One region of the Georgenia sp. AZ-5 genome, then DNA from elsewhere that is predicted to be linked to it. Evidence: riboswitches for the same ligand, from Rfam matches in the RefSeq annotation. Region 1 holds a riboswitch; the other holds the start of a gene.
What was found. Region 1 has a riboswitch for thiamine pyrophosphate ahead of thiM (hydroxyethylthiazole kinase). Riboswitches for the same ligand answer to the same signal wherever they lie in the genome.
Positions count from the first base shown of each region.

Region 2: linked by a shared signal. The riboswitch ahead of ACF0H8_RS01255 (YkoF family thiamine/hydroxymethylpyrimidine-binding protein) and the one ahead of thiM (hydroxyethylthiazole kinase) in region 1 are both predicted to bind thiamine pyrophosphate.

Region 1 covers NZ_JBINOU010000001.1:2,156,918-2,162,456, reverse strand. Annotated here, with positions in the region: gene ACF0H8_RS10165 (hypothetical protein) at 194-331, opposite strand; gene ACF0H8_RS10160 (TenA family protein) at 838-1,539, opposite strand; gene thiD (bifunctional hydroxymethylpyrimidine kinase/phosphomethylpyrimidine kinase) at 1,536-2,348, opposite strand; gene thiE (thiamine phosphate synthase) at 2,345-3,019, opposite strand; gene thiM (hydroxyethylthiazole kinase) at 3,026-3,865, opposite strand; TPP riboswitch at 3,857-3,955, opposite strand; gene ACF0H8_RS10140 (hypothetical protein) at 4,653-5,288, opposite strand.
Region 2 covers NZ_JBINOU010000001.1:255,816-261,354, reverse strand. Annotated here, with positions in the region: gene rlmC (23S rRNA (uracil(747)-C(5))-methyltransferase RlmC) at 1-1,107, shown strand, start outside; gene ACF0H8_RS01265 (SDR family oxidoreductase) at 1,065-1,292, opposite strand; gene ACF0H8_RS01260 (hypothetical protein) at 1,292-1,585, opposite strand; TPP riboswitch at 1,816-1,923, shown strand; gene ACF0H8_RS01255 (YkoF family thiamine/hydroxymethylpyrimidine-binding protein) at 1,978-2,640, shown strand; gene ACF0H8_RS01250 (ECF transporter S component) at 2,655-3,263, shown strand; gene ACF0H8_RS01245 (ABC transporter ATP-binding protein) at 3,314-5,137, shown strand; gene ACF0H8_RS01240 (energy-coupling factor transporter transmembrane component T family protein) at 5,134-5,539, shown strand, end outside.

The DNA.
Region 1 (5,539 bases):
TCCTGTCGTCACAGCCGACGTGTCCATCGTGGCCACCCACCGATCGTGCCGGTTCGTGGCCCAAGCGTACGCGCGCCGCCCGCGGTGGTACCAGGCTGAGGGCACGCGGCGGACGGCGCCCCGCAGCACGCATGCCTTCGGCCTGCGGCGCGTGCCGTGGCGGCGGTCGCCCTACGGGCGGGTGCGCCTGCCGTCAGCCGCCCTTCGCGACCCTGGTCGTCGTGCCGTCGGAGTCGCCGTCGGAGTCGTTGTTCTGGCCCGGCTCGGAGGCCAGCGTCTCGTGCGACAGGCCGTCGACCCTGAAGGTCAGCGGCTCCGTGCTCCTGGGCACGCGCCGCACGACACCGAGCACGTGCCGTCCGCTCCGGTGGTGCAGGAGACGGCGGTGCCGGTGGTGGTCCACGTGCCCTGGACGTTCACGCCGCCGGTGCCGGCTCCGGTGGCGTCGACGACGGCGATGATGACCGACGCTCCCGCCCCGCCGGCCCTGGGCGGTGCCCTCGAGGTCACCGACGTGGACGGAGCCGGTCGTCCCAGAGCTGTCCGGCGGCGCCGCCATGTTGCCGGCCACCCGTTCCCGGACGGCGGGAAGCGGGTCGTAGAGGCGCTCGCCCGGGCACTCGGTGGCCGTGTAGTCGCGGTGCCCAGCCCGGACCCTCTAACTGATGGTCCGGGCTGTGTGTCGGGGATGTCTTGCGACATCACAACGTCGGCTGGCGAGATTTGAGCCCACGCCCCCTCGCCCCAGATCAAGGCACCCTTTCGGGACGAGATGCGACCATCAGACACATGAACGTCGACACCGGTGACCCCTGCGCACCAAGGGCGTGCCGTAAGTCAGACGGGCCACGCCTCCTGCCGCCAGGCGGCGTCCCAGAACATCCATTCGTACTGGGCAGCGCGCCGGAACGCCGTGTACATGCGGCCACGCACCGTCGGCCCGGCGTGGTTGGCGAGCCTGTCCACGATCTGCCGCGCGGTGCGCGTCGACTCGGCGAAGGCCGGGTCCCCGTACGTCCCGATCCAGTCCCCGTAGGGGTGAGTGGCCAGATCCTGGACACGGCCCTTCAGCCGGGTGCCCACGTCCTCGTAGATCCAGAAGCACGGCAGGACCGCCGCCGCCACCTCGGGGTAGCGGCCCCCCGCGGTCAGGGACAGCAGGTAGGAGGTGTACGCGGTGCACGTCGGCGACTTCTCCGTTCCCGTCAGGTCTGCGACGTGGGCAGCGTGCAGCTCCCGTTCCACCAGCACGGTGTTGCTCGCGCTGGACGACCAGAAGAGGAGCTCGGCGACGTCGACGGCCTGGCTGGCGCACGCCGACAGGACGCGCCCGTAGTCGGCGAGGTAGTGCGCGTCCTGCGCCATGTAGTAGGCGAACGTCTCCCGCGGGAGCGTGCCCTCCTCGAGGCCGAGAAGGAAGGGCAGGCGGTCGATCGCCTCCCGGATGGGCGCGGTGCGCTCCCAGGCCGTGTCGCTGAACGGCGCGCCCCGGTCCGGGCCGGCTCCTGCCTCGGTGGGGAGCGGGGTGCGTGCGGTCATCGGCTTCTCCAGAGGTCGTAGAAGTGGTGGACGGGCCCTGCACCGGTGCCGATGTCCAGCGTGTCAGCGGCGGCCAGGGCGCCGGTCAGCCACGATTTCGCCTCCGAGGCGGCCTCCTCCCACGAGCCCGACTGCGGAGCCAGGGCGGCGAGGGCGGAGGACAGGGAGCAGCCGGTGCCGTGGGTGTTGCGGGTCGGCACCCGTGTGACGCGCAGCAGCCGCTCGCCGTGGTCGTCGAGCCACAGGTCGGTGGCGTCCGCGCCCGTGAGGTGGCCGCCCTTGAGAAGCACGCGGCGGGCGCCCAGCTCGCGCAGGGCGTGGGCCTGCGCACGCATGGTGACCTCGTCCGTCGCCTGGTCCTGCCCGAGCAGGACCGCGGCCTCCGGCAGGTTGGGGGTGATCACCGAGGCATGGGGCAGGAGGCGGCGCATCGCGGCCACCGCGCCGTCGTCCAGGAGCCGGGATCCGCTGGTCGAGACCATGACCGGGTCCAGGACGACCGCGGGCCGGTTCGTCCGTTCGGCGAGGAATGCGGTGACGGCCTCCACCGTGGGGGCGGTCGAGAGCATGCCGATCTTGATGGCGTCGACGGGCACGTCCGCCATGAGGGTGTCCAGCTGTTCGCGGACGAAGTCTGGTGGGACGGTGTGGACGCCGGTGACGCCGCGGGTGCTCTGGGCGGTCAGGGCGGTGATCACGGCGGTGCCGTACGCGCCCAGCGCGGAGAACGTCTTCAGGTCCGCCTGGATCCCCGCGCCGCCGGAGGGGTCCGAGCCGGCGATGGTCAGCGCGACGGGGGGTCTGCTCATCGCCCCTCCCACGCCCGGCGGAGCCTGGCCGCGGCGGCGGCCGGGTCGCCCTGCCCGCAGATGGCGCTGACGACGGCGATCCCGGCGGCGCCCGTGCCGCGCAGCAGGGCGGCGCGCTCGGCGGTGATGCCGCCGATGGCCACGCACGGCCACGGGCTGGCCGCGCTGATGTCGCGCACCCGCTCCACGCCGCCGGGCGAGGCGTGGTCGGGCTTGGTCGCCGTGGCCCACACCGGCCCCACGCCGAGGTAGTCCACGACCTCGGGGCCGTGCTCCAGGGCGACCGCCACGTGGTCGGGCTGCTGCACCGACAGGCCCAGCAGGCATGTCTCGCCGAGGAGGGCACGCGCCTCGTTGATGCCGAGATCTCCCTGGCCGACGTGCGCGCCGTCAGCGCCGATCTCCTCGACGAGGTGCACCCGATCGTTGACGAGCAGGGGCACGCAGGTTCCGGCCAGCGCGGCGCGCACCTCCCGGCCGAGGGCGACGAGCTCGGCGTCGGTGGCGCCGGGGTCTCGCAGCTGGACGGCGGTGACCCCGGCGGCGACCGCGGCGGCGACCGTGCCGGGGACTCCGACGTCCGCACACAGGGCGGTGTCGGTGACGAGGTAGAGGGACAGGTCCAGCGGGGCGCGTGCGGGCGCTGGCCGGCCCGCGGTGGTGGCGATCATGTTCGGTCAGGAGAGGCGGGCGCGGTCGGTCAGGTCCGCGGGGGTGAGCATGGCGATCGCGTCGAGCAGCGCGACGGCGAAGCTGCCCGGGCCGCCGCTGTGCCCGGCGGCGGCCTCGGCGGCCACCGTCAGGGTTGCCGTGGCCGCCGTCGCGGCGAGCAGGGGGTCCTCCACGACGCCGGCGAACGCGGCCATGAGGGCGCCGAGGGCGCAGCCGGCGCCGGTGACCTGGGTGAGCAGCACGGTGCCGTTGCCCACCCGTACCACCCGCCCGCCGTCGGTGAGGTGGTCGACCGCGCCGCTGACCGCGACCACGGTGCCGCGCGCACGGGCCAGCTCCCGGGCGGCGGGCAGCGCCGCCTCCGGGGTGTGGGCGCTGTCGGCCCCCTTGCCGCCCTGCCCGCCAGCGAGGCCGAGGATCTCCGAGGCGTTGCCGCGGACGACGGCGGGGGTCGACTCGGACAGCAGGTCCAGCGCGATGCGCGTGCGCCAGGCGAGGCCTCCCGCGCCGACGGGGTCGAGCACCCACGGGGTGCCCGCGCCGGCCGCGCCCGCCACCGCCTGGGCCATCGCGGCGGCCGTGTCGTCCTGGGGGGTGCCGAGGTTGACGAGCACGCCGTCGGCGACGGCGGCGAAGGCGGCGGCCTCGTGGCGGGTGTCGACCATGGCGGGGCTCACCCCCGCGGCGAGCAGGACGTTGGCCGTCCACTGCGCCACGACGATGTTGGTCAGGCACTGCACCAGAGGCTGCCTCTCGCGAAGGCGTGCCAGGGCGGCGCCCAGGTGCTCGGGCGCGATGGCGCCGCCGGACTGGTGGGACAGGTCGGTGCTGGAAGGTGCGGACATCCGCGACGTTCCCTTCGCTAGTACGAACTAGATCAGGTTCAACGGGTGTGTTCTCAGCCGTGCGTCCGCACGGCACCCCGCGTCGGCGGCTACCTTACCCCGCCGTCCGGTGCGACCAGCCGGTCGGGCGCGGGCCGGCCGCGCGGTGCAGGGTCCGACGCGCAAGAGATGCGACAGGGGTGCGCCGCCGCCATGACGGTAGGCGCTGAGGATGCGGAGCACCGAAGACCCCGAGGATGTCCTGCACGAGGTCTTCGGGCTGCGCGCCACCATCGTTCCCGACTCCGTCCCGGACGCCCGCTCGTCGTCCCGATCGGCAGATGGCACGTCCACGCGCACCTGCATGGCGCGCAGGCCGCGCACATGGCGGCCGAACGGTCCCGGTGACGGCCACGGCCAGCCCGCGGTCCTGCCCACAACAGTCTCGAAGCACGGCGAGCCAGTGGTCTCTAGATCATGAGGCGCAAGGCTAAGAGCGCGGTCTCATGTCCTTGGTCCTCAGACGCCGGCGGATCCCTCAAAACAGTTCGAAGTCGCTCGGCCCGGCGGCCAGGGATGGGCGCGGCAGCCGCACCTCGGGCAGGTAGCACTTCGGTGTCCGCAAGTAGCGCCTCGAACCCAGCTTCGTGCCCGGTCGCTGGGGCTGAGTGACGCCATGGCTCTGCCGAGAACTGTGGGCCGCCCCGAGGAGGCCGTCGGGGTTCTGCCTGACCGGCTCGCGTTCCGGCGCGGCGAGGTGACCAGTTAAGTCCACATACCGGCACCCGGGCCGCAGGTCATTTGTTGCTCAGCGGTTTCCTAGGTCCTGCCCCCAGCGCAGCACGGTGGGCCGCTGGAAGTCGCTCATCTCGATGACGATGTCGGAACGGGACATTGGACCCACCGCGTCGGCGTAGATCCGCAGGGCCGGCAGATACCGCTCGGTGTAGCGGGCCTCGATCGCCGCGTCGGGTTCCTCGAGCGTGGACGTGAGCGCCAAGATGCGCTGCACCGTCACCTCCTCGGGCACGGTGAGGTAGACGGTCACGTCCCACAGGTCGGCGAGCTCGGGCCGCTGAAGGGTCATGCCGTCAACGAGCAAGACGGAGCCGCGTGCATCGAATCCCGGCGCCCCGGCGGCGATGGACCGAATCCGCTCCCAGTCACAGATGTGCCCGTAAAGCCAGCGCGGGTCGGCCGCCTGCTCAGAGCGACGGATCGAGACCGGTATCAGCAAATGGTCGGCACTGAACCGGTGCACCTCGGCCTTGTCGCCCAGCAGCGGCCTGAGCGCATCGTCGAGGTCACGCGAGAACGTCGTCTTCCCGGCGCCATCCGGCCCGTCGATCGCCACCTTGAGCATGCCGTCGCCGGCGCGCCCCGCGAGCTCTCTTGCGAGCCTGCCCACGATCTGGCGGCGGGGAGTGGACGTCGTCGTCTCCATGCGGGTGATGCTAGGGCGACGGCGCCCGCTTCCCGACAATCATTCGCCACTGTCTCGCACCGTGGAAAATTGCGGACGTCGTCCCCATCATCCGGGACGGGCGCAGCGAAGTCGTGCCAGCCCAGCACGAGGCGGGCAGATCCATCAGCGCCACAGCAGGCAGACGAGCATGGCCGGCTCAGCGGACCTCACGCGATCAGCCCACGCGCCCAAGCGCGGCTCTCCGCGCAAGTCGTCACTAGGGCGCCGTG
Region 2 (5,539 bases), 1.9 Mb from region 1:
CTGGCCGGCAAGGAGGAGCACTGCCGCACCCTGCTGGCCGACTTCCCCGCCCTGGAGTGGCTGCCGCCGGTGGCGAGCCGGGAGTCGGGCTTCCGCAACAAGGCCAAGATGGCCGTGGCCGGCACGGCCGAGGACCCGCAGCTGGGCATCCTCGACGGCGGCGGCCGCGGCGTGGACCTGCGCGAGTGCGGGCTGTACCCGGCGAGCCTGCACGCCACGTTCCCCGTGCTCGCCGAGTTCGTCGGGCGGGCCAGGCTCACGCCCTACGACGTGCCGCGCCGGCGCGGCCAGCTGAAGAACCTGCTCGTCACCGAGTCGCCCGACGGCGAGCTCATGGTCCGCTTCGTGCTGCGCACGGACGAGTCGGTCGTGCGGATCCGCAAGCACCTGCCGTGGCTGCGCCAGGCGCTGCCGAAGCTGGCGGTCGCCTCGGCCAACATCCTCCCCGAGCACAAGGCGGTCCTGGAGGGCGAGCGCGAGATCGTGCTGACCGACCAGCAGACCCTGCGGATGGGCGTCGACGGCGTCGACCTGCACCTGCGCCCGCAGAGCTTCTTCCAGACCAACACCGACGTCGCCGCGGCCCTGTACCGCCAGGCGCGGGCCTGGGTGGACGAGCTCGCGCCCGCCTCGCTGTGGGACCTCTACTGCGGCGTCGGCGGCTTCGCGCTGCACTGCGCCGACGGCGACCGCAACGTCACCGGCATCGAGGTGAGCCGGGAGGCCATCGCCTCCGCCGAGCTGACCCGGGCGCAGGCCGGCCTCGGTCGGGTGCGCTTCGAGGCCGGGGACGCGACGGCGTTCGCGCTCGCCGCAGAGCAGGCGCCGGAGCTGGTCATCGTCAACCCGCCGCGGCGGGGCATCGGCCCCGACCTGGCGGGCTGGCTGGAGTCGTCCTCGGTCCGGTCGGTGATCTACTCCAGCTGCAACGCGGTGTCGCTGGCGCGCGACCTCGCCGCCATGCCGTCGCTGAGGCCGCGGCGCGCACGGGTGCTCGACATGTTCCCGCAGACCGCGCACTACGAGGCGCTGGTGCTGCTCGAGCGGGCGCCCGGCGGGGCGGGTCAGAGGCCGCCGGCGACACGTACGACGGCGCCGCTGACGTAGGCGGCCTCCGCGCTCAGCAGCCAGCCGATGGCGGGGCTGATCTCCTCCGGCTCGCCGGGCCGGCCGAACGGGATGCGTGAGGCGACGCGCGTCGCGCGGCGGGGATCGCCCGCCGCGGCGTGGATGTCCGTGCGCACCGTCCCCGGTGCGACCGCGTTGACCCGGATGCCGTCCGCGGCGAGCATCACCGCGCCGGCAGTCGCCAGGCAGTGGCCTCCTCCAGCTCCAGCAAGGACTCGGCCTCGGTCCAGGTGAGGCCCCCGGACGCGGCCCACTCGGCGATCAGCTCAAACCGCTCGTCGGGGTCCAGCTCCCGGGCGGCGGCAGCTTCGGCCCGCGAGTAGGCGCGGAGCACCTGGTGCATGTGCTGCACGACGTACGGGGCGGACGTGTCGGACGCCGCGCCGTGGTCCAGCCGGTCACGCACCCACGCGGTCCAGTCGGACAGCGCTGACTGGAACAAGGCCTTGAACACCATGCCTCCCACCGGTGACGAAGAACCGAGGGCGCCGGTGACCTCACTCAGGAGCGGAACTCGCGACTCCTTCCGTCCCTATGGTCGCGCTCGTGCCCGGACCCCGGCCAGAACCTGCGGGCGTGAACTGCGCTGCATTCGTCGCCGGCCTCACGCCATCGGAGGACGCGGACCCGGCGCGGTCTCACCTGGCGAACCGGCCATTGACCCGTGGGCGGTCAGGAGTAACTTCGGCCGCACCCCCGGGGAGCGCTGAGGAGCGCTGAGAGTGCGGACAGTCCGCAGACCCGTATACCTGATCCGGTTCGTACCGGCGTAGGGAGCAGGGCATCCGCCCGACGCACGTGCGTCGTCGGCGGGTCTCGAGGTACCCGCGGGCCCGAGAAGGGACCGTGATGAGCACCAAGCTCGAAGAACTGACCGACACCGGCGCCACGCCGGATCAGCTCGGCATCGGGATGCGGCTGAGCATCCACCCCCACTGCGACGACTTCGTCGAGGTCATCCTCGGCGCCCTCGCCGACGCCGAGGCCGCCGGCCTCACCGAGGGCCTGGTGATCGACACCGACGAGGTGAGCACCTACGTCGGCGCCCGCACCGCTCCGGCCGAGCAGCGCCTCGCCGCCTACCTCACCGCCGTCGTCGCCGCGGCCTCGCGCCGCTCGGGCGGCGGGCACGTCGTCGCCCACGTGCTGCTCTCCCGTGGCTGCCCGGGCGAGGTGTCCTGCGACCTCGCGGTCACCGGGCTGCCCGACCCGGCACCCGTGCAGCTCGAGCGCACCGGCATCCGCGCCGCCGCCCAGTGGTCGCTCTACCCGCTGCTCGACGGCGGCTCCGACGCCGGTGACCACATGGCCCACATCGAGGCCGCGATCGCCTCGGCCCGCCGGCGCGGCACCACGACGAGCCCGGCGCACTACGCCACTAAGCTCACCGGTGACGTCGCCGACGTCCTGGCGACCGCCGTCGACGCCTGGGCGCAGGTCGGCGCCCACGTGCCGCACGTGGTCACGCACCTGACCGTCTCCGTGGGCTCCCCGAGCCCGGTCGAGGCGTGAGGGAGGAGCGCGCCATGAACGACACCACCGCCGCCGTCGCCCCCGCCCGCCCGCGCTGGGCCATGAAGGACCTCGTCCTCATGGTCGTCCTCGGCGTCGTCTTCGGCTTCGCCTACTGGGCCCTCGTGCAGGCCTGGAACGGGCTGAGCATCCTCATGGGCCCCGCCGGGGACCTCTCCCAGCACCTGCTGCTCGGCGGCTGGCTGCTGGTGGCACCCATCGCCGTCGCCATCATCCGCCGCCCCCTCGCGGGGGTGATCGCCGAGGTCATCGCCTCGGTCGTCGAGGTGGTCTTCCTCGGCTCCCCGGTCGGGCCGCTGCTGCTCGTCGCCGCCGCCATCCAGGGCGCGGGCAGCGAGCTGCCCTTCGCGCTCACCCGCTACCGCCGGTTCGGCTGGGGCGTCTACGCCGTCTCCGGCCTGCTCGGCGCCGGCCTGGTGTTCTTCTACTCCGCGTTCCGCGCCGGCTGGTACGGCCAGGACATCTTCGCCCTGCGCCTGGTGCTGCAGTGCCTCTCCGGCATCGTCCTCGGCGGCCTGCTGGCCAAGGTGATCGTCGACGCCCTGGCACGCACCGGCGTCGTCGACAACTTCGCCATCGGCCGGGCCCCGGGCCGGTCGTGAGCCGGGCCCAGGCGGCCCCGCGAGCGGCGGGGGCGGGCACCGGGCCGGTCGTGGAGCTCCGCGACGTCTCGGTGACCTTCCCCCGCCGCGCGGAGCCGGTGCTGCGCGGGGTGTCCCTGGCCCTGGCGCCCGGGGAGCAGGTGGTCGTGCTCGGCGCCTCCGGCTCGGGCAAGTCCACCGTGCTGCACGCCATCACCGGGGTGGTGCCGCACACCGTGAGCGCCACCGTCACCGGCACGGTCACCGTGGGTCCGACGACGGCGGCCACGCCCGTCGTCGAGCGGTCCCGGCACCTGGGCGTCCTCGCGCAGGACCCCGCGGCCGCTGTGTGCCTGCCCGGGGTGGAGCAGGAGCTGGCCCTGCCGCTGGAGAACCACGCCGCCGACCCCGCGACCATCGGCCCGCGCATCGGCGCCGCGCTCGACGCCGTGGGCGCCGGCGCCCTGCGGGGCCGGGTCACCGCCACGCTCTCCGGCGGGGAGTCCCAGCGGGTCGCCCTGGCCGCCGCCCTGGTGACCGAGCCGGAGGTGCTGCTGCTGGACGAGCCGACGTCGATGCTGGACCCGGCGGGCGTCACCGCCGTCCGCGGCGCCCTCGACCGGGCGGTCCGGCGGTACGGCCCGGCGGTGGTGCTGGTCGAGCACCGCCTCGACGAGTGGGCCGGCCCGGCCGGGATCGCCGGGCTGCCCGCCCGGGCGCTCGCCCTGGGAGAGGCCGGGGAGGTGCTCGCCGACGGTCCGACCGCCGTCGTGCTGCGCGAGCACGCCGACGAGCTCCACGCCGCCGGGTGCTGGCTGCCCCTGGACGCCGAGCTGCTCGCCCTCACCGGCGCCGAGGGCGGGCTGGCGGCGCCGGCGAACACCGAGCTGCTGCGTGCGCTCGCGGCGGAGGCGGCCCAGCCGCCCGGGGCGCCGGGCGTGCCCGGTGCCCAGGGGGTATCCGGCGCCGGCGGGCCCGCGCACGACGGCGGAGCCCCGCTGCTCGCCGCCCGCGGGCTCGCGGTGGGCCGGGCGGAGCCGGCGGCGCGGCGCACCCGCCGGCGCCGGCAGGCGGCCCCGCCCGCGCCGGCGCTGCTGTCCGGCATCGAGCTGGCCGTTCGACCGGGCGAGGCGGTCGCCCTGCTCGGCGCCAACGGCGTCGGGAAGTCCACCCTGCTGCTCACGCTGGCCGGCCTGCTGGCGCCGCTCGGCGGGCGGGTCGAGGGCGCGCGTCCGGGGCTGGTGTTCCAGAACGCCGAGCACCAGTTCCTCGCCAGCACCGTGCGGGACGAGATCGCCCACGGGCTCCCGGCCGCCGTCGCCGGGGACGTGGTGGCGCGTCAGCTGCGCCGCCACCGGCTCGAGCACCTGGCCGGGCAGAACCCCTTCCGGCTCTCGGGCGGGGAGAAGCGCCGGCTCAGCCTGGCCGCGATGATCGCGCACGAGCGCCCGGTGCTGCTGGCCGACGAGCCCACCCTCGGCCTGGACCGGCGGGACACCATCGCCACCGCGGCGACGCTGCGGGAGGTGGCGACCGGCGGCGGCGCCGTCGTGCTCTCCAGCCACGACCTGCGCACCGTCGCCGGGCTCGCCGACCGCGTCGTCGTCCTCGGGGAGGGCGGCGTGCTCGCCGACGGGCCGACCGCGGAGGTGCTGCGCGACGGCGAGGTGCTCGCCCGGGCCGGGCTCACGCTGCCGCCGCTCGTGGCGTGGCTGCTCGAGCACCTCCCCGGCCCCGCCGTCGGGCACGTGCTGCGGCGGCTCGACGATGCGGTCCCGGCGGCACGGCCTCGCGGCGCACGGGCGGCGGCGCCATCCGCGGTGGAGGTTCCGGCGCCGGGTTCGCCGGCGGATCCGGCGGCGACGGCGTCGCACTCCCGGGCGGTGGCCCGGTGAGCGCCCTGACGGCCGCGCCGGTCGTGGACTCGCCCTTGGCCCGGCGCAACCCCACCGTGAAGCTGGCGCTGCTGACCCTCGTCTCCCTCGTCGCCGTCTTCCTCCTCGACCCGCTCACGCCCGCGGTGCTCTACCTGCTGGCGCTTGCCGCCGTGACGGCGTCGCTGCGGGTGCCACTGCGCACCCTGGCGGCGGCGCACGTGCCGTTCGTCGCGTTCGCGCTCGGGGTCCTGGTGGTCAACGCCCTCGCCCGGCCGGGCGTGGTGCTGTGGCAGGCCGGGCTGCTGCGGGTGACCGAGGAGGGGCTCGCCGTGGGCGCGGCGCTGGCCGCCCGCACCCTGCTCGTCGGCGTGCTGGCGATCGGGTTCCTGCTCTCCACCGACGGCGTGGCCCTCATGACGA